DNA from 4 places in the Variovorax sp. SRS16 genome. Region 2 is predicted to be linked to each of the others. Evidence: predicted binding sites of a transcription regulator. Region 2 holds the regulator's gene; each other region holds the start of a gene.
What was found. The regulator LexA, encoded in region 2, represses DNA repair genes until DNA is damaged. The targets are predictions, from matches to a motif close to ACTGTATNNNNATACAGT.
Positions count from the first base shown of each region.

Region 1 (5,258 bases), 690 kb from region 2:
GCTGCCGCAGATCGACGCGCCATCCAGCGGCATCGAAAAAGGCCTGCGACACCGGCAGCAAGCCGGGATGAAAGCGCTCGCCCTGCTCGAAGACATTGCGGAAATAGCAGGCCGCGCCCCACACCGGAGAAAACAGGTAGACGTCCGCGCGGGAAGCCGTACCGTCCCCGACGAACTGCCGCACCGCCTCGGCACTCAACCCTGTCTTGGTCCTGAACTTCGGCGAAAAGAAACCGTAGAGATCGTTCTCGTTCAGGACGGTGCCCAGAAAGAAGCGCCGGATGCTCCAGTACTCGAACCAGTCGGGCCGGGCGTTCGCCAGATTGTCCATCGGGACGAAGCCGGGATCGAGCGCGGCCCGGGTCGCTTCGTCGTAGAAAATCTGATGAAGGTGAATCTGCCGGAGGGGGGGCGCAAGCGCTTTCACAGCGAGGTCTCTTCTTCAGTACACGCCGAGCACGTTCACGCGCTGATAGTGCTCATGGAACGCCGCCTGAAGGCGCCGAGCCTGCGCCTGGGTCTGCTCGTCGACCTGCAGCCCGACACCGAAGAAGTACAGGTCGTGCGCGCTCAGGTCCTGGAAGAAGGCCCAGACCGAGAACCAGGCATCATGGTTGACGATGCCGGCGAAGTCCGCGGCTGCAAGGTTGCAGTAGTAGTTTTGCCCCTGACCGTGCGTCAGCGGCGAATCGAAAGGCAGGAACTCGGCGGTGCCGTGCTGGCGGCGCCCATGGGTGGCGCAGGTCATGATGACGAGCCCGTCGCCCTTCACCATCCGCAGCATGTTGAGCCAGGTCTTCTTCCAGCCGGGGTTGTGCTCCATGGCCTCGCAGGAGATCAGCACGTCGGCGCAGTTGGCCGCCCCGCCGTAGTCTTCGCCACGGCAGACCAGGTCGACGTCGTTGCCCTCGCCGACATCGAGCCCCACGTAGTTGCAGCCCGAGAAGAACTCGCGCACCGAGCCGTTGATGTTCAGGCTGCCAACCTCGATCACGCTCTTGCCCTGGAAGAAGCCGGGCAAGTGCTGGCTCACGCTGTTGACGAAAAACCGCTGCTGCTGATGTGACACGATCCTCTCCCCTTCCTTCCATGGTTGTCCGGCCCCCGCGCGCCTCGTCCGTCGACGCGGAGCGGGGGCCGCCGCGCCGTTCACCGGACGCCGCTCTGAATGGGTCTTGCCTTCAGACGTCGATCTCGACGTCGTCGGCCCTGAGCTCCATCAGCTCGCGCCGCGCCGCCGCTTCGCCCTTGCCCATCAGCTTGGTGATCTCGCCCTGGGTGCCGGTGACATCGAAGCGGCCCAGCCGGACCTGCAGCAGGCGCCGCGTGTCCGGGTTGAGCGTAGTTTCCCACAGCTGTTCGGCGCTCATTTCGCCCAGGCCCTTGAAGCGACTGATGCTCCAGGCGCCTTCGCGCACGCCGTCCTTGCGCAGCTTGTCGAGGATGGCGGTGAGTTCGCCTTCGTCGAGCGCATAGACCTTGGCCGCCGGCTTCTTGCCACGTGCCGGCGCATCGACACGGAACAATGGCGGCTTTGCGACATACACGTGGCCGGCGTCTATCAATTTCGGAAAGTGGCGAAAGAAGAGCGTGAGCAGCAGCACCTGGATGTGCGAGCCGTCGACGTCGGCATCGCTCAGGATGCAGACCTTGCCGTAGCGCAGGCCGGACATGTCGGGCGTGTCGTCGGGGCCGTGCGGATCGACGCCGATGGCCACCGAGATGTCGTGGATCTCGGTGTTGGCGAACAGGCGGTCGCGCTCGACCTCCCAGGTGTTGAGCACCTTGCCGCGCAGCGGCAGGATGGCCTGGCTTTCCTTGTCGCGGCCCATCTTGGCGCTGCCGCCGGCCGAGTCGCCCTCGACCAGGAAGACCTCGTTGTGCGCGATGTCCTTGCTCTCGCAATCGGTCAGCTTGCCGGGCAGCACGGCGACGCCGGAGCCCTTGCGCTTCTCGACCTTCTGCCCGGCCTTCTGCCGCGTCTGCGCGGCCTTGATGGCCAGCTCGGCGAGCTTGCGGCCGTAGTCGACATGCTGGTTGAGCCACAGCTCGAGCGCCGGCCGCACGAAGCTGGACACCAGCCGCACCGCGTCGCGCGAATTCAGGCGCTCCTTGATCTGGCCCTGGAACTGCGGATCGAGCACCTTGGCCGAGAGCACGTACGAGGCGCGCGCGAACACGTCCTCGGGCAGCAGCTTGACGCCCTTGGGCAGGAGCGAATGCAGCTCGATGAAGCTCTTCACGGCATTGAACAGGCCATCGCGCAGCCCGCTCTCGTGCGTGCCGCCGGCGCTGGTCGGGATCAGGTTGACGTAGCTCTCGCGCACCGGCTGGCCGTCTTCGGTGAAGGCCACGCACCACTCGGCGCCCTCGCCCTCGGCAAAGTTGTCGGCATTGCGGTCGGCATGGCCGGCGCCTTCGAACAGCGGGATCACCGGATCGCCGTTGAGCGTCTGCATCAGGTAGTCACGCAGGCCGCCCTTGTAGAGCCAGGTCTGGGTTTCCTTGGTCTTCTCGATCACCAGCGTCACGGTGACACCCGGCATCAGCACCGCCTTGCTGCGCAGCAGGTGCGTGAGTTCGTGGATCGGCAGCACCGGCGACTCGAAGTATTTCGGATCGGGCCACGCGCGCACCGTGGTGCCCTGCCTGCGGTCGCGCGGACCATCGCCGTTGTTCGCGCTCGCGCTTTCCTGCGGGCGGATCTTGAGCTTCTCGATCACGTCGCCGCCCGAGAATGCGAGCTGCGCCACCGAGCCTTCGCGGTACGTGATCACCTCGAGCCGCTTGGACAGCGCATTGGTCACCGAAACACCAACGCCGTGCAGCCCGCCCGAGAAGCTGTAGGCACCGCCCGAGCCCTTGTCGAACTTGCCGCCCGCATGCAGCCGCGTGTAGACCAGCTCGATCACCGGCGCCTTCTCTTCCGGATGCAGGCCGAAGGGAATGCCGCGGCCGTCGTCCTCGATGCCGACCGAGCCGTCGGCGTGCATCGTGACCTTGATCTTCTTGCCGTAGCCGGCGAGCGCTTCGTCGGCCGCGTTGTCGATCACTTCCTGGATGAGGTGCAGCGGGTTTTCGGTGCGGGTGTACATGCCCGGACGCTGCTTGACGGGCTCGAGGCCCTTGAGGACGCGGATGGAGCCTTCCGAATAGGCCGGGGGAATCGTGCTGGGGGTCGCCATGGGGGCGGATTGTATGCGTGCGAAGCGCCAAAGCCTGTATGAACATACAGAAGACGGCGATGCGGCCGCGGCATCAACCCGGGCTGCAAATATCAACAATGCCTGCGGCCCGCGCGGCCACGCTTTTTGGATACATTGCCCGGATGCCTTCCACGTCCGCGCCCCTGTCGCTCAAGCAAGTCCTCTTCTGCGGCGCCATGGTCGTCACGCTGTCGATGGGCATCCGCCATGGCTTCGGACTCTGGTTGCAGCCGATCACGCAGGAGCAGGGCTGGTCGCGGCAGACCTTCTCGTTCGCGATCGCGATCCAGAACCTGGCCTGGGGCGTGATCGGCGTGTTCGCGGGCATGCTGGCAGACAAGCTGGGCGCGTTCCGGGTGCTGCTGATCGGCGCCGTGTGCTATGCGCTCGGGCTGGCCGGCATGGCGCTGTCGCCGACGCCGCTGCTGTTCACGCTGACGGCCGGCGTGCTGATCGGCGCGGCGCAGGCGGGCACCACCTACGCCGTCGTCTATGGCGTGATCGGGCGGCAGATTGCGCCCGAGCGCCGCTCCTGGGCCATGGGCGTGGCGGCGTCGGCCGGCTCCTTCGGGCAGTTCCTCATGGTGCCGATCGAGGGCCAACTGATCTCGCGGCTCGGCTGGCACACGGCGCTGATCGTGCTCGCGATGATGGTGCTGGTGATCGTGCCGCTGGCCTTCGGCCTGCGCGAGCCGCGCAGCTCGGCCGCGGCCACCGTGCCACGCGAGCAGACGGTCGTGCGCGCGGTGGCCGAAGCCTTCCGCTACCCAAGCTTCGGCTTCCTGATGGCCGGCTATTTCGTCTGCGGCTTCCAGTTGGCGTTCATCGGCGTGCACATGCCGAGCTACCTGCGCGACAAGGGCCTCGGGCCCGAGGTCGCGAGCTATGCGCTGGCGCTGGTCGGGCTGTTCAATGTCTTCGGCTCCTACCTCGCGGGCATGCTGGGCCAGCGCTTCGCCAAGCGCAAGATCCTGGCCGTGATCTACCTGGGCCGCGCGATCGCGATCGCGCTCTTCATCGGGTTGCCGGTCTCGCCGCTCTCGACCTATGTGTTCGCGGCGGTGCTCGGCTTCCTCTGGCTGTCGACGGTGCCGACCACCAACGCGCTGGTGGCGCAGATCTTCGGCGTGGCGCACCTGTCGATGCTGAGCGGCTTCGTGTTCCTGAGCCACCAGGTCGGCTCGTTCCTCGGCATCTGGCTCGGCGGCTATCTCTACGACAGCACCGGCAGCTACGACATCCTGTGGTACATCGCCATCGCGCTCGGCGTGTTCGCCGCGCTGATCAATCTGCCGGTGCGGGAAAGCGCGATCGCACGGCCGATCGCGCAACCCGCCTGAGCCTGCACGACCATGAACACGAAGCCGACGCTGCACCAACGCCTGCGCCATGCCGGGTGGCTGGCCGCAGCGGCGATCGTGCTGGCCGGCGTGTTCGCGCTCTACACCCGGCCGGCGTTCATGGTGACGCTGATCGACCAGTTCTGGGCCTGCTTTTGAACCACGCGACGCTCACGCCCTCGCCCTGGATCGTGCGCTGGTCGCACCTGCCCGCAGCCGATGCCACGGTGCTCGACGTCGCCTGCGGCGCGGGCCGGCACATGCAGTGGTTCGCGCAACGCGGCCATGCGGTGACCGGCGTGGACCGCTCGCCGGAGGCCGTCGATGCGGCCGGCCGCTTCGGACGCGCCGTGCTGGCCGACATCGAGGCCGGGCCATGGCCGTTCGCCGGCCAGCGCTTCGGCGCCGTGGTCGTGACCAACTACCTCTGGCGGCCGCGCCTGCCCGACATCGTCGCGGCGGTCGCGCCCGGCGGCGTGCTGCTGTACGAAACGTTCGCAATGGGCAATGAGACCGTCGGCAAGCCGTCGCGACCGGACTTCCTGCTCGCGCCCGGCGAGTTGCTGGCCGCCTGTGCGCCCTTGCGGGTGGTGGCCTACGAGGACGGCTTCCTGAGCGCGCCGGAGCGCTTCGTCCAGCGCATCGCGGCCGTGCGCCCGTCCGGCGCCGCGCCTGCGCGCCACCCCCTCTAGGGAAAGCCCGCACGGGCCTT
Region 1 is NZ_LR594666.1:3,268,987-3,274,244, forward strand. It holds gene E5P2_RS15760 (hypothetical protein) at 1-331, opposite strand, end outside; gene E5P2_RS15765 (class I SAM-dependent methyltransferase) at 443-1,069, opposite strand; gene E5P2_RS15770 (DNA topoisomerase IV subunit B) at 1,182-3,185, opposite strand; gene E5P2_RS15775 (MFS transporter) at 3,329-4,546, shown strand; gene E5P2_RS15780 (hypothetical protein) at 4,559-4,705, shown strand; gene E5P2_RS15785 (class I SAM-dependent methyltransferase) at 4,702-5,238, shown strand.
Region 1: E5P2_RS15770 (DNA topoisomerase IV subunit B) is a predicted target of LexA. The motif match lies at 3,219-3,236, and genes of this name have one in related genera.

Region 2 (5,258 bases):
CTGCCGGATTGCGCGAACGGTTTTCTCTTCGACGGCTTTCCTCGCACCATTCCGCAGGCCGAAGCCATGCGCGCGGCGCAGGTCAACCTCGACTATGTGCTCGAGATCGACGTGCCTTTCGCAGACATCGTCGAGCGCATGAGCGGTCGCCGCTCGCATCCGGCCTCGGGACGCATCTACCACGTCAAGTTCAACCCGCCGAAGACCGAGGGCAAGGACGACCTGACGGGCGATGACCTGGTCCAGCGCGAGGACGACAAGGAAGCCACCGTGCGCAAGCGCCTCGAGGTCTATAGCCAGCAGACGCGTCCCCTGGTCGACTATTACGCGGCATGGGCCAAGGCCGAGCCGGCTGCGGCGCCGAAGTACCGCGCCATCAGCGGTGTGGGCACGGTCGATGAGATCACTCAGCGCGCGCTCACGGCGTTGAGCAGCTGATCGGCCCCTTCGCGCGAACATTCCGGTTCTCTCAGGCGGTCGATGGGCTGCCCAGGAGTTCCAGCATGAGGGCGATGCGCGCCTTCACCGGCGTCAAGGCGCCGGCGCTGGGTATCGATTCCGCTTCGCCGGCTTTCGGCAGGATGCGCCCCTGCGCGCATCGCGTCGCACGCACCACGGCCACACCGGCGGATTGCGCCCGAAGCGCTGCCTCTTCGAGCGCATGGTGAAGCGTGCCGTTGCCGGTGGCCGCGAACACCAGGCCTTGTACCGGCTCTGCCGCACCGAGCCGACGCTCCTGGAGCAGTGAATCGACGATGCTCCCGCGCGCCTCTGCGTGGCTCACCAGGATCTCGACCCGAGGCCATGTCCGCGCTTCGATCATCCGTTCGAACAGGCCTGAGGCGACATCGGCGGCCGCGCCGGGCCAGCTTCTGTGGAGCCGCACAAGGCCTTCCTCGACATAGCCCAACGGGCCCGCGTCACCGGAATCGAATGCATCGAGCCGATAGGTGTGGACCTTGCGCACATCGAACGCGCTGTGCACGGTCCCTGCACACACGGCCACGACGCCGTGTGCACCTGGCATCGCAGCGACCACGAGGGCATCGCGCATGTTCTGCGGTCCGTCGGGTGCCAGGGCGGTGGCCGGCCGCATCGCGCAGGTCAGAACCACGGGCTTGTGCGGCAATAGCACCGATTGCAGGAAGAACGCCGTCTCTTCCAGCGTGTCGGTGCCATGCGTGATGACGATGCCCGCCACGTCGGGCGCGGCGAGCCAGTGAGCGCAGCGCAGGGCGAGCTCGCGCCAGACCACCGACGTCATGTCCTTGCTGTCGATCTGCGCGACCTGCTCCGCCAACAATGAAATTCCGTCCGGCGCCTCGATGCCGCTCAGCAGATCCGACACGCCCACCTGGCCGGCGGCATAGCCGATGTTGTCACCGGGCGCCGCCGCCCTTCCGGCGATGGTGCCGCCCGTCCCCAACACGATCACGCGGCGCCGGCCGTCTCGAATGTCCTGGGCCATGGCTTGCCAACTTTCTGAAACTGGTTAAAAATACAGGTACTGGATATTCAGCCAGTGCCGCAAGGAGTCATTCATGCAGTTTGCCGTCAAGCTTACCGCCCGTCAGCAGCAGATCCTCGACCTCATCCAGAGTGCCATCGCGCGCACCGGCGCTCCGCCCACTCGCGCCGAGATTGCCGCCGAGCTCGGCTTCAAGTCGGCCAATGCAGCCGAAGAGCATCTTCAAGCGCTGGCCCGCAAGGGTGTCATCGAACTCGTGAGTGGCACTTCGCGCGGCATCCGCCTCAAGGGCGATGCGCTGCGCTCCCTCAACGAATCCCGCAACAACCAGTTCTCCCTGTCCCTCCCCGGCATGGCCCAGTTGGCGCTGCCGCTGATCGGCCGTGTGGCCGCAGGCTCGCCCATCCTTGCGCAAGAACACGTCGATCAAACCTATTACGTGGAAAACACGCTGTTCCAGCGCCAGCCCGACTACCTCCTCAAGGTGCGCGGCATGTCCATGCGCGACGCCGGCATCATGGACGGCGATCTGCTTGCCGTCCAGGCCACCAAGGAAGCCCGCAACGGGCAGATCGTGGTGGCACGGCTGGGCGATGAGGTGACGGTCAAGCGCCTCAAGCGCAATAAGCAGGTCATCGAACTGCATGCGGAAAATCCCGATTACCCCACCATCGTGGTTCAGCCCGGCGAGCCCTTCGAAATTGAAGGCCTTGCAGTCGGCCTGATCCGCAACACGATGCTGATGTAGCTGCGGCAGTCATCGCATGCAGCCGCATGCATGAAGATCCCGGCCGCGACAGGTGGCGGGCGTATGGCGAAGGCCATCACCCTGTCGAAGCCGATGAAAGCAATCCTGCCTGTGTTCAACCTCTGATTTTCTGGAGTTCACATGGGAATCGCTCTTCTCAGCATTGCTGATTTTTTCACGCCACTGCAATCGCTGGCGAGCCGCTGGATGCCGGCTCGTCGATCGCGCCGCACCGCTTCGGCTGGCCTGCGGTACGTGAGTGTTCGGCCCAGCTGCGCGGTGCACCCCGGCGCAGCCGCGCAGGCCGAAGTGCCAGCGCCGATGCGTCCCTTGCGCGTCGTGCGCACGGTCGACGCCCAGCAATCCGGCCGGCGTGCCAGTCGCGTGTTGATTTCCGGCCGCATGGTCGACGTCTGCGCCGAGCTCGATCGGCTGGCCGCCCTGGAGGCCGCGGACGCAACACCACGAGCAGCCGGACTGCATTGACACGGAGCGGCCTGTCGCCGGCGCAGGTTCCAGACCCGCGCCGCGGGCGTTCGCCGAGGCGATGACCTAGCCGCACGCGCATCCGGCCGAACCGTGTCCAGCCACGCGCCGACACGGCGCGTTGGCAACGCGAGGCACAATGGCACGCCATGAACATTGTGATCCTCGACGACTATCAGGACGCGGTGCGCAAGTTGCGCTGCGCCGCCAAGCTCGATGCGTACGCAGCCAAGGTCTATACCAATACGGTCAAGGGCATCGGACAGCTCTCGATCCGGCTCAAGGACGCCGACGTGATCGTGCTGAACCGCGAACGCACCCAGGTGTCCCGTCAGCTGATCGAGAAGCTGCCCAAGCTCAAGCTGATCTCGCAGACAGGGCGCGTCGGCGCACACATCGATGTGCACGCCTGCACCGAGCAAGGCATTGCGGTGGCCGAAGGCACGGGTTCGCCGTTGGCACCTGCAGAGCTCACCTGGGCGCTCATCATGGCCGCGATGCGCCGCCTGCCGCAGTACATCAGCAACCTCAAGCACGGCGCGTGGCAGCAGTCGGGCCTCAAGTCGGCCTCGATGCCGCCCAACTTCGGGCTCGGCTCGGTGCTGAAGGGCAAGACCCTCTGCATCTGGGGCTACGGCCGCATCGGCCAATTGGTCGCCCGCTACGGACAGGCCTTCGGGATGCAGGTGGTGATTTGGGGCCGCGAAGAAAGCTGCGCCAAGGCGAGGTCCGACGGCCTGCAGGTGGCCCCCAACCGGGACGCCTTCTTCATGGCTGCCGACGTGCTGTCGATCCATCTGCGCCTGACGGACGACACGCGCGGGCTGGTGACGCTGGAAGATCTGTCGCGCATGAAGCCGACCGCACTCTTCGTCAACACCTCGCGGGCGGAACTGGTCGAACAGGATGCCCTGCTCGCCGCGCTCAATCGCGGCCGGCCCGGACTGGCGGCGATCGATGTGTTCGAGAGCGAACCGCCGCTGCAAGGCCACGCGCTGCTGCGGCTGGAGAACTGCATCTGCACGCCGCACATCGGCTACGTCGAGCAGGACAGCTACGAGATGTACTTCGGCCAGGCCTTCGACAACGTCGTCAGCTTCATCAAGGGCAACCCCACCAACATCGTCAATCCCGGCGCGCTGCAGGTCCGTCGTTGAAGCAGCCCGCATTGCCGGCTGCATCGTGGGCGCTGCTGGCGGGTAACTTCGTGATCGGCACGGGCGTGATGGTGGTGCCCGGCACGCTCAATGAACTCAGCACCTCGCTGGAGGTCAGCCCCGCGACCGCCGGCCAGCTGATCACCGCAGCAGCGATCGTGATGTGCCTGGGCGCACCCCTGCTGGCTGCCGTGGTCGCGGGGTGGGACCGCCGCATCCTGCTGAGCTGCACGATGCTGTGGTATGCCGCAGGGCATTTACTCGCCATGCTGATGCCCAACTTCGGCGGCCTGCTGGCGGTGCGCATGCTCACGGTCGTCGCGCCTGCCATCTTCACCGCGCAAGCGGCCGCGTGTATCGGCATGCTGGTGCCCGCCGAACAGCGAGGCCGTGCCGTCACCTTCGTCTTTCTGGGTTGGTCCGTGGCCTCGGTGCTGGGCTTGCCGATCGGCGCGGTCATCGGCGGCCACTTCGGGTGGCGGACGGCCTTCGCGGCGATCGCGTTTCTTTCCGTGCTGAGCGCATACGGGATCTGGTCCCGGCTTCCGGCCGGCATCCGCCCCGCCGCGTTGTCGCGCGAGGCCTGGGGACGCGTGCTCAGGAATCCCTTGCTGATGGGCGTCGTGTCCGTCACTGCCCTGCAAGGTGCAGGGCAATTTGTCCTGTTCAGCTATTTCGCGCCCGTTCTCCGGCAGACCCTGGGCGCGAACGCAAGCGAACTGGGCCTCGTCTGGGGCTGGTTCGGCATCTGCGGTCTCGCGGGCAACGTGCTGGTGAGCCGTTACATCGACCGCATCGGCGCGTCGCGCATGGTGTTGATCACCACGGTGCTGATCGGCGTGAGCCTGCTTCTGTGGCCGCTCGGAATCACGCTCGGATGGCTGGCGTTGATCCTGGTGCCCTGGGGCTTGGGCTGCTTCGCGGCCAATTCGGCGCAGCAGGCGCGACTGGTTTCGCTCGCGCCGGTCCTGGCGCCGGGCTCGGTCGCGCTGAACAGTTCCGGCATCTACGTGGGGCAGGCCGTCGGCGCCGCCGCGGGCGGCTGGCTGCTGGCCCATGAGGCCGCCAGCTGGATGAGCTGGGTCGGCCTCGTGACGATGCTGTTGGCGCTGGCGCTCAGCGTGGCGGTGGACCGCGCACAGCTGGCGCGCGGTGCAGCGCTCAGCGTTTGACGGGCCGCGGTGCGATTTCCGCTTCGGTGGTCGGATCGAACAGTTCGAAGTCGATCACATTCGGGTCGATCGGCGGTACCGGCTTGGGCGTTTCCATCGGCGCCGCAATGGTCTCGTAAGCCGTCCTGTCGAATTCCGCAAGATCCATCTCGCCGACAGCTGCACTGTGCGACGCGCCATGAACCGGGCCCGGCGCCGCCACCGGCGCATCCGGAACCAGGACCGTA
Region 2 is NZ_LR594666.1:2,574,674-2,579,931, reverse strand. It holds gene adk (adenylate kinase) at 1-438, shown strand, start outside; gene E5P2_RS12470 (asparaginase) at 470-1,468, opposite strand; gene lexA (transcriptional repressor LexA) at 1,542-2,216, shown strand; gene E5P2_RS12460 (hypothetical protein) at 2,358-2,702, shown strand; gene E5P2_RS12455 (D-2-hydroxyacid dehydrogenase family protein) at 2,852-3,859, shown strand; gene E5P2_RS12450 (MFS transporter) at 3,871-5,031, shown strand; gene E5P2_RS12445 (tetratricopeptide repeat protein) at 5,021-5,258, opposite strand, start outside.

Region 3 (5,258 bases), 3.1 Mb from region 2:
CGAGGCCGGCACCACCGGCCTCCAGATTCGCGAGCGGCTCCAGACGATGCCGGAGATCGAACTCGCGAGCATCGCGCCCGAGCTGCGAAAGGACGCAGGCGCCAAGGCCGCGCTGATGGCCGGCGTCGATCTGGTCGTGCTCTGCCTGCACGACGACGCGGCCCGCGAATCGGTGGCCCTGATCGACCGCATCGAGGGCCGCCGTCCCAAGATCATCGACGCATCGACCGCGCATCGCACCGCGTCCGGCTGGGTGTTCGGCTTTCCCGAACTGGTCGCCGGCCAGAGCGCGGCGGTCGCCAAGGCCGAGCGGGTGGCCAACCCCGGCTGCTACGCGACCGGCGCGATCGCCATCGTGCGTCCGCTGGTCGATGCCGGCCTGCTGCCGACCGATCATCCGATCGCGCTGCCTTCGGTCAGCGGCTACTCCGGCGGCGGCCGCACCATGATCGAAGCCTACGAAAAGGGCGAGGCGCCGCTGTTCGAGACCTATGCGCTGGGGCTCAAGCACAAGCACATCCCCGAGATCATGAAATACACCGGCCTCAGCCGCCGGCCGGTCTTCATTCCCTCGGTGGGCAACTTCAGGCAGGGGATGCTGGTGCAGTTGCCGCTGCATCTGGACGACCTGCCCGGCCGCCCGAAGTCGAGCGACCTGCACGATGCGCTGGCTGCGCACTATGCGAAGAGCAACACGCCGGAGCAGTTCGTGAAGGTGCTGCCGCCAAGTGCGGACGGCAAGATCGATGCGCTGGCGCTCAACGACACCAACCAGCTCGAGATCCGCGTGTTCCCGAACGAGGACCATCGCCATGCGGTGGTGATCGCGCGGCTGGACAACCTGGGCAAGGGTGCCAGCGGCGCCGCCGTTCAGAACCTCAAGCTGATGCTGGGCCTCTGACCCGGGCCTTCGCCCTGGCCGCTGGCGCGCTCAGGCCGCTGGCCCAGTCCGGCAGCCGCAGCGGGTCGGCCGCACGACGCGCTGCGTGATGACGCGCGACGCGAACGAATCCGGTGTGTCAGTCATCGAAGTCCGTCCTCAGCACCTTGGCCACCACCGAACCCGAGAAGCCGCGCGCCAGCAGGAAGCGGGTTTGTCTGGCGCGCTCTTTCGCATCTGCCGGCGGCGCATCGAAGCGGCGTCGCCACAGCGCCGTGGCCCGCTCCACTTCGCTGGCCTGCAGACCGGCCACCGCCTCGACGATGGCCTCGGGCGCGATGCCTTTGGCCTGCAGTTCCTGCCGCACCCGCAGCGCGCCGAGCCTCGGTGCGCGCTGATGGATGACCGAGGCGACGACACGCGGTTCGCTGATGAAATCCTTCGCCGCCAATTCGTCGAGCGCGCGCGCCAAGGTGCCGGGTTCTTCCTCATATTTGGCGAGCTTGCGTTCGAGCTCGGCGCGCGAATGCTCGCGCTGGCTCAGGAGGCGCAACGCACGCCCCTTGAGCGAGGGCGCAGCGAATGCCACCTGCGCCTCTTACTTCTCGGCCTTCTCGGGCTTGTCGGCCGCGCCGTCGGCCGCTTCGGCCAAGAGCGGAATGCCCAGCGATTCGCGCACCTTGTTCTCGATCTCGCGCGACAGCGACGGGTTCTCGCGCAGGAACTCGCGCGCGTTGTCACGGCCCTGGCCGATCTTCTCGCCGTTGTAGGCGTACCAGGCGCCCGACTTGTCGACGATCTTGGCGGTCACGCCCATGTCGATGATTTCGCCTTCGCGGCTGATGCCCTCGCCGAACAGGATGTCGAACTCGGCCGTCTTGAAGGGCGGCGACACCTTGTTCTTCACCACCTTGACCTTGGTCTCGTTGCCGATGGCCTCGTCGCCCTTCTTGATGGTGCCGATGCGGCGGATGTCCAGCCGCACCGAGGCGTAGAACTTCAGCGCGTTGCCGCCGGTGGTGGTTTCGGGCGAGCCGAACATCACGCCGATCTTCATGCGGATCTGGTTGATGAAGATGACCATGCAGTTGGTCTTCTTGATGGTGGCCGTGAGCTTGCGCAGCGCCTGGCTCATCAGGCGGGCCTGCAGGCCGGGCAGCGAGTCGCCCATCTCGCCTTCGATTTCGGCCTTGGGCGTGAGCGCGGCGACCGAGTCGATCACGATCAGGTCGACCGCACCGGAGCGCACCAGCGAATCGACGATCTCGAGGGCCTGCTCGCCCGTGTCGGGCTGGCTGATGAGCAGGTCGGACAGGTTGACGCCGAGCTTCTGCGCGTACTGCACGTCGAGCGCGTGTTCGGCATCGACGAAGGCGCAGGTGCCGGCCTGGCGCTGCATCTCGGCGATGACCTGCAGCGTGAGGGTGGTCTTGCCCGAGGATTCCGGTCCGTAGATCTCGATGACGCGGCCGCGCGGCAGGCCGCCGACGCCGAGCGCGATGTCGAGGCCCAGGGAGCCGGTGGAAACCACCTGGATGTCTTCCAGCGCCTCGCCCTCGCCCAGCCGCATGATCGTGCCCTTGCCGAACTGCTTTTCGATCTGGGCCAGCGCGGCCTGGAGGGCCTTGGCCTTTTCGCTGTTGGCGACCGAGATGCTTGCGCCCTTGACGACTGCGTCCATTGGAAAGCTCCTTGAATATCAATGGGTTGTGTGGAGGGCATCCGCTTTCTGCTTTTAATCACAGCCTGGATGCTTGAACAGTAGTGTAGGGGTGGATAGATCGAGAAAAACTGATTTTTTGGTCAGTTTGCTTTACCATTTGCGAATGGCCGATCCTGCCTTTCCCGCCGACCCCGACACTTGGCGCCAGACACATCTGGGCCGCCTGCTGGGCCATGCGATGCGCCGCTTCGACGAGCGCGTACTGGCGTTGATGGCGCACGATGCCGATGTGCCGCTCGCGCTGTCGAACCTCGCCGCACGCGCGCAGGTGAGCGCGGCGCACGTTCACATCACCCGCCACCTCGCGCGCGAAGGCTCGCGGCTCACCGTGCTGGCCGAGCGCGCCGGCATGACCAAGCAGGCCATGGGCGCACTGGTCGACCAGTGCGAGGCCTGGGGCCTGGTGACGCGCGGCCCCGATCCGCGCGATGCGCGGGCGCGGCGCGTGCTGTTCACGGCCGACGGCCTGGCCTGGCTCCAAGCCTTCCGCCACGCGGTGGCGCAGGCCGAACAGGAGTTTCGCGCCAGCGTCGGCGACGAGATCGCGACCGTGGTCACCCTCGGCCTCGAAGCCTATGCAGCGGCCTAGAATTCGGACGGGGAATGTGGTCAGACGGCCTTCCAAAGGCCGCGACATGTGGAGACTCGCATGCGAATCCTGATTGCCGAAGACGACCAGGTCCTGGCCGATGCGCTGCTGCGCAGCCTGCGCAATGCCGGCGCCGCGGTCGACCACGTGGCCAGCGGCTCGCAGGCCGACGCCGCGCTGATGACCAACAGCGAATTCGATCTGCTGATCCTCGACCTGGGCCTGCCCAACCTGCACGGCCTTGAAATCCTCAAGCGGCTGCGCGCCCGTGGCTCGCAGCTGCCGGTGCTGGTGCTGACGGCCGCCGACAGCGTCGAGGAGCGCGTCAAGGGCCTCGACTACGGCGCCGACGACTACATGGCCAAGCCCTTCTCGCTGCAGGAGCTCGAGGCCCGCGTGCGGGCCCTGACGCGGCGCGGCATGGGCACCACCAGCAACGCCATCAAGCACGGGCCGCTGGTGTACGACCAGGCCGGCCGCGTCGCGACCATCGACGGCAAGATGATCGAGCTGTCGGCGCGCGAGCTCGGCCTGCTCGAAGTCCTGCTGCAGCGCGCCGGCCGCCTGGTGAGCAAGGACCAGCTGGTCGAGCGCCTGTGCGAATGGGGCGAGGAGGTGAGCCTGAACGCGATCGAGGTCTACATCCACCGCCTGCGCAAGAAGATCGAAAAAGGGCCGGTGCGCATCGCCACCGTGCGCGGGCTCGGCTACTGCCTCGAAAAAATCGCTTGAAGCTTTTCCAGCGCGCGCAGCGCTCGCTCTTCGGCGAGATCCTCGATTGGATGCTCACGCCGCTCCTGCTGCTGGTACCGGTCAGCATCGGGGTCACGTGGCTGGTGGCGCAGGGCATCGCCAACGCACCGTACGACCGGGCGCTGGAATACAACGCCCAAACGCTGGCGCGCCTCGTGAAGGTACGGCCGAACGGCGTGGACTTCGTGCTGCCGCAGCCGATGCGCGAGATCCTGCGGGCCGACGGCACCGACCGCGTGTACTACCAGGTGCTCGACGAGCAGGGCCAGCTGCTCAGCGGCGAGCGCGATGTCCCGCGTCCCAACTCCGACGATCCGCCCGTGCCGGGCACGGTGTACCTGCGGGATGGCGAGATGCGCGGCAAGCCGGTGCGCGTGGCCTCGCTCTGGGTGGTGGGCGCTTCGCCCGACACGCCGCCCGTGCTGCTGCAGGTGGCCGAAACGCGGCAGAAGCAATCCGTGCTGGCGATGGAAATCATCAAGGGCGTGCTGCTGCCGCAGTTCGCGATCCTGCCGCTGGCGGTGCTGTTGATCTGGCTGGCGCTGGTGCGCGGCATCAAGCCGCTGTCGGTGGTCGAGGCTCGCATCCGCGAGCGCCGGCCCGACGACCTGAGTCCGCTCGACGAATCGTCCGTGCCGCTCGAGGTCGTTCCGCTGGTGCTGTCGGTCAACGAGCTGCTGGGCAAGCTCAAGGACTCGATCGGCACGCAGAAGCGCTTCCTGGCCGATGCGGCGCACCAGCTCAAGACCCCGCTCGCAGGGCTGCGCATGCAGGCCGACCTCGCGCAGCGCGAAGGCGCGAATGCCGACGAGCTCAAGCAGTCGCTCAAGCAGATCGGCCGCGCCAGCGTGCGCGCCACGCACACGGTGAACCAGCTGCTGTCGCTGGCGCGCGCGGAGGGCAGCGGCGCCAGCATCGGACGGCAGCCTTGCGATCTCGCGCGCCTGACGATCGAGGTGGTGCGCGAAGCGGTACCGCGTGCGATCGAGAAGCGCATCGACATCGGCTATGACGGTGCCGAAGCGGGCGCCCCCGGCGTCCTGCTCGAAGGCAATCCGACGCTGCTGAAGGAGCTGGTGCGCAACCTGGTCGACAACGCGCTCAACTACACGCCTTCCGTGCCCGAGCGGCCCGGCGTGATCACCGCACGGGTGCTGGCCGACCCCTTCGGCCGCATCATCGTGCTGCAGGTCGAGGACAACGGTCCCGGTATTTCCGAGAGCGAGCGCGAGCTGGTGTTCGAGCCCTTCTACCGCGTGCTCGGCAACGAGGCCGATGGCTCGGGGCTGGGCCTGCCGATCGTGCGCGAGATC
Region 3 is NZ_LR594666.1:5,638,710-5,643,967, forward strand. It holds gene argC (N-acetyl-gamma-glutamyl-phosphate reductase) at 1-901, shown strand, start outside; gene recX (recombination regulator RecX) at 1,020-1,469, opposite strand; gene recA (recombinase RecA) at 1,479-2,561, opposite strand; gene E5P2_RS27165 (MarR family winged helix-turn-helix transcriptional regulator) at 2,707-3,192, shown strand; gene E5P2_RS27170 (response regulator) at 3,253-3,924, shown strand; gene E5P2_RS27175 (sensor histidine kinase) at 3,921-5,258, shown strand, end outside.
Region 3: recA (recombinase RecA) is a predicted target of LexA. The motif match lies at 2,626-2,643, and genes of this name have one in related genera.

Region 4 (5,258 bases), on a different replicon from region 2:
GCGACGGCTCGCGCAACTACTACACCTACGCGACGAATCTGATGCAAGTGGGAGTTGGCATTGGGAGCAGCACGCCTGGCGCTACCAACACCTTGGCACTCGCCCCAGGAGTGTTCTATGACTACCAAAGCGGAACCTCGCGATACTGGACCCAGTTCAGCGCGGGCTACAACACCCCGGCGGGGTACTCGGTCGCCACCGACGCTCGACTGAAACTGGAGACCTACAAGGCATACGGCATTGCCATCGACTACGACAACCGGAGGTTGGACATCTATGTTCAGACCTCTTCAGGTTGTGCGAAGGCGTTGTCGTATTCCCCGAAGCCCGAGGCTTTGGCCTGACACTTCGGCGTGGTACCCCGTCATAAACAGTAATGCGACCAAGTCGATGGTGCTGACCAAAGGTGAGGGCGGCACGTTCCGCTGCAAGCCAGCAGGCTACGAGGCGCTTCGGAATTGAAAGCGCGGCCTGCACGGTATGTCGCGGCTGAGGAGGTTCGCTTCTTCGGCCGATGAACAGCGCATGGCTATAGGCCGGCAGGCAACGTCCATCTTTCAGGAACCCCATGAGTCATCTCTTCAGTGTCAAGAACTTCTCTTTGTTCAGTGCTTTGCAGTCAACCGGAACCCTGGCCCGACTGTGCCGAGGGGGCGGGGCGCAGACCCCTAACGACGGCCTGCATCGATTCGTCCTCCGCTCTCCCGAGGTGCAAGCCGCGGTTCGGCGCTCGACTGGCCTGCCCGACTTCCGCATCCGAATTGCCTACCCCGAGGACCCGATAGCAGCGGGCTTCATGGCTGCCGCCAACACGCTGCGGCTCGAGGTTTACACCGTCGAAGGCAAGCCGGTCGGTGAACCACAGCTGCTGCCGAACCTCGACGATGATTTGGCGGTGGCCATCGAGGCGGAACTTTTCCACGAGCTCCTGAAGAGCAAAGGCATCGACATCCCGCTGCTGTAACCATTTCGGCCGCCCTCTCTAGGGCGGCTTTTCCTTGGACCTTCGGGACGCTGCCGGGGCCACCGCTCGGGCCTGCGGCCCGACGCGTCGCGACGCGACTTTCTATACAGGACATGTGCCCCCTCTAGGAAATATCCATGCCTCTTACTTCCGCCCCGACGGTTTCATGGCCGGCATTGACTTTCGGACCCGTAAACCTATGGAGTGCTCCGCCTGCTTGGCGCAGGGTCGGAACACAGCGGGTACCTCAACCCCGCACCTCCACGCCGAGTTGCCGCAGCGCCCCAGGACTCGTACACCCCGGGGTCCGCGCATTGCTGCGCACCCGATGAACTCCTTCCAAGCCCCTCGAGTAGGGGCTTTCTTTTGAGCTCGGATGCATCTCGCAACGGGTGGGTCGTGCGCCCGATTAAGCGAATACGCCATGGAGGAACCATGCGCTTTCTTCGCTCGCAAGGCGGGTTTGGTACACCCATAGCAAGCCAGCATGCTCACTCAGCGCGACGAAATAGTCACGCGCAACGTGACGTGTTTCGACCTGGTCGGAGGTGGCGGCCTTTCCTGGCGACGCCTGGTCAGTCAAGCTCTCACCGACCCGGTCGAACCAACCATGCTCGATGCGATGCGGGCCTATCAAGAACTTAAGGGGGCCTTGGTACAGGGGTTGTGACTCACGGGAGGCCAGGCGCAGTGGTTTGGGCAGGATGAAGGTGGGCTGAGGGCAGTCGAGTAGGCGCGCCACCTGCCTTGGGCGCTTGTCCGGAGCAGGCTGCCAATGGCACATCCATTCCGGCCGGTGGTCCTCCAGGATGACAGGTCGCAAGACCCGCTCTGGCCCCAGCCGCGCGGCGATGCGCTCCAGCACCAATGCCAGGCCTTCGCCGTCCGGTAGCGTCTCAGGCAGCAGCGAAAAACTGTTTTCTTCGAGCGGGCGAACGTCGTCTGCCACCAGTGCGAGGTCCCCCACGGGCGCCAGCAGCTCGACCTTGGCCAGGTTCTCGGCCAGCAATCGGCTCAAGTGCTCGATGTTGCGCGTTGGCTCCGCTGTACGAACCGACAGTTCGCCGCCATCTCCGGCTGCCTTGGCGCGCATCGCGTCGTGACACCACTTCAGCGTGAAAGCTGTCGTCCCGGACCGCCTTGCGGCCAACCAGGCGCACAGCTGGAGCAGGAGCCGACGGGCGCCAAAGAGAAGCGCCGGCGCCATCTCGATGCGAGACATCAGCTCGAGCTTGGCAGCAAAGGTGTCGGGAAGTTGCACCCAGGCATGCGCCTCCGGCTTGAGGCCATAGGCCTGGTCCAAAGCCCCCAACAGTTCCTTGTCAAAGCGCCGGCTCAGCCCGCCACGGGGGAGGGCGCGCACTTGGCCGAGGGTCTGGCATCCGATGCGTTCAAGGATGGCGGCATGCGCCGCGGCGGAAGCCAGAACTTCGACGGGGAGGGCGTCCAGCAGGGCCTGGAGGGGTTTGGAAAACCCGTTCGATTGACCCGTGCGCGCGACCGCCACCGCGGCGAGACTGGTCGGGGCCCAGGCAAGCTGACCCACCCCCATCTCTTCCGCCTCGGTTTTCACCCGCTCGACGAGCTTCCGCTTGCCGCCAAACAGGCGCACGCTCGCCTCCAGCTCCATCACCACCGCAGCAGAAGCGGAAGCCGCATCGATGATGCTGACGCGCGGGGTGAACTGGAGGCACCAGACCGCCAGGCCACGGATTGCTTCAGTGCGCTGGGTGTCGGAGAGCTGGCTGTCGGGAAGTAACGCTGCCCAGAGCATCTGATGGTTCTCCAGCGGTCACGCGAGGCTTGCGCGCGGCGAGGAGCACGCTCGGCTTCGACAGCCGGGGCGTGATGAGCGGCGCCAGGCCGCGGGGAATTGACGGCAGGTGCAGCACGCCGTCATGGGTGCTGCCTTTGCGCTTCAGCAGGTGCACCTGAAGCTCCCAGTCGACGCCATAGCTCACCTGCAGGCGCAGCGGCGCCGCGGAGGGCTCGTGCTGGGCCGCGGCGGGCCGGCACAGGACCACTGGGCTGTCGCATCCCTGGGCGCACACCTGAAGCCGTCGAATCTGCTCCTGACGCGCTTGCGGGAGCCAGGCCACTAGCATTCCGGCTGCGTTCGCCTTCACCAATTGCTCGGTGACCCATAGGCGCTCCGCCGGCGTCGCCGCCTGAATCCAGACCATTCGGCGCTCATCGATGCCCTCATCGCGCAGGCCTGGCAGGTGGGGAGCCTTCGGCGGTCCCACGATGACGATATCCTTGCCATCAGCCACAACCTGGCGCATTGCCGGGGCAAGCAGGCGCCACTCGAGCACGGTCGGCTGGGCCTGGAGCAGTTCGGTCAGGGAGCGGGCCGGCCAACCCCCGCCCGGCAACTCTGCATCGAGTGCGGCGAAGCCGGTGGGAACCACCTTGGTGACAGGCGAGCCAAGCTGGTCGCCGCGCCATAGGGCAGCCTCGACGGAGGCGGGCAACTCGCCCGGCTTCAGGACGGGCTTGACGCGGCGGGACGGCAGGGCCGGCGCGTCGTCATCGTCGGCCCATTCCAGAAGGGCGGCCATGACGGGCTCCGGTACTGTATGGACGTCCAGTTTACGCGCCTTTTCAGGCGCGTACAGCAGCCCCTCCAGGCGAGTCGGGTTTGGCCGGAGCCTTCCAGCCGAGGAGCAAGGGTCTCACTTTCGTGTGTCTGAGCTACGGGAAAGTTGGACATGTGCCCTGTTTCTGTGTGCGGCGCCCCCAGAGGGCGCGGCCCGCCTTGGTGCTACACGAAGGAGGCCAACTCACCCCCTCAATCATGCTGCACCCCCGAATCGACCTCGCGGCTCGCAAAGCCCAGCAACCCGTTCCGCCGAACTTGAAGACCGCCGAGCATCACTGGCTGGAGGTCAAAGACATGGACGGCCATTCCTTCGGCTTGGTCGTTGCGCAATGGAATCCGGGGGCGCGCAAATGGAGCCATTCCGGCAACGTCGGAACAGGCTTGTACCTGAACTCCGACTACTGGCGCTATGTAGCGCCCTGCCCAATGCCGGATTTCCCCGCCTGATTATTTCGCCCCGCCGGCTTTCAAGCCGTCGGGGCGATGCTTCTGGCGTTCTCCGCGCGGAATGCAACTGCGATTACTCACTAAGCGCCACAAGGGGTACTGAACTACCCAGCGAGCTTTATCTATTGGGCCTGAAGCAGCCCAACCTGCTGGAAGTGGCTGGCAATTCGGTCTAGAGCTGCGCGCGCAGACGGCGCAATCTCGGCGGAACGCGACAGCATGAGGTTGAGGCGCTGCCCGAGGCCTTCGACGTGAACCTTCGTGGCGGTTTCGCACTGGCCACCGCGGCCGTCCGATTCGCAGGGAAGAGTGGCGGCTACTCGGGATGCGTAAGTGCCGGCAGGGACGCCGTAGGCAACGACCGGCTTCTTGAGCGCCACAGCGAAGCCCACCTCATAGACGGTTCCGGAATCCGGTTCGGTCCCCCGAAAGTTCACCAGGTTGGCTGCAATGCCGTCCGCGCGCTGGATGAGCTCGATGTTCGCGTCGTAGATTCGCTGGGCGATTTCATCCTCGGTGCCCCCGAACCCGTCCGGCAGGCCGCCATCGGACGGCACTAGGGCAACCATCCCGAGCTGCTCGCAATGGGCCTTCAGCGCCTTGAAAATCTCGGCGCGCTCGGGGAAGAAGACGTCAGGCCCGGCCAGGTAGACGTGCGGGCGTGCTGGTTGCTCTCTCATGGAAACTCAAGAAATTGAAAATGAGGCGCGCCGTAAGGGCGCTCATCTGTTATTGGCGGTGGAATCCGTTCAGTCGTCCAGGCGTATCCGAGGGGCGAAGCGGTCCGGGTACAAGTTGCGCATCCGTGCGCTGGGGCTCACGACCTCAATCGGAGTCAACACGGAGACGCCCTGCTCGCCCGATTCCTTTCTAGGCATGAAAGCGGGAGTCGCCGAACACGGCCCCTGAAACCACATATAGCCCGTCTGCAGGCCGTCGTACTTCATCCACAGGATGCGAAAGCGGTCCACCAGTACCTGGCGCGGCTCCTCCCAGGTGTCCCGGTTAATCTCAACGACATCGCCAATGCGGGCGCCGAATTTTGCGAGCAGCCACGCCTCGCACGTCTCGAGGTGAAGCTTCTTCTTGCCCGCCATCAGGTAGTCGTAGGCGTCCTGCAAGAGTCGATTCAACGGACCCTCGCGCGCTGCTTCCTCGGCGGCGCCCGCCTCGATGTTCATTCGAAAGACGCGGTAGCACAGCGAGGCATGTGCCTCGCCGGCGGAAATCCCAGCTGCCGTGCAA
Region 4 is NZ_LR594667.1:462,446-467,703, forward strand. It holds gene E5P2_RS30280 (choice-of-anchor D domain-containing protein) at 1-344, shown strand, start outside; gene E5P2_RS30285 (hypothetical protein) at 569-964, shown strand; gene E5P2_RS30290 (Y-family DNA polymerase) at 1,374-2,738, opposite strand; gene imuA (translesion DNA synthesis-associated protein ImuA) at 2,683-3,525, opposite strand; gene E5P2_RS30300 (hypothetical protein) at 3,762-4,013, shown strand; gene E5P2_RS30305 (nucleoside 2-deoxyribosyltransferase) at 4,136-4,693, opposite strand; gene E5P2_RS30310 (hypothetical protein) at 4,763-5,258, opposite strand, start outside.
Region 4: imuA (translesion DNA synthesis-associated protein ImuA) is a predicted target of LexA. The motif match lies at 3,539-3,556, and genes of this name have one in related genera.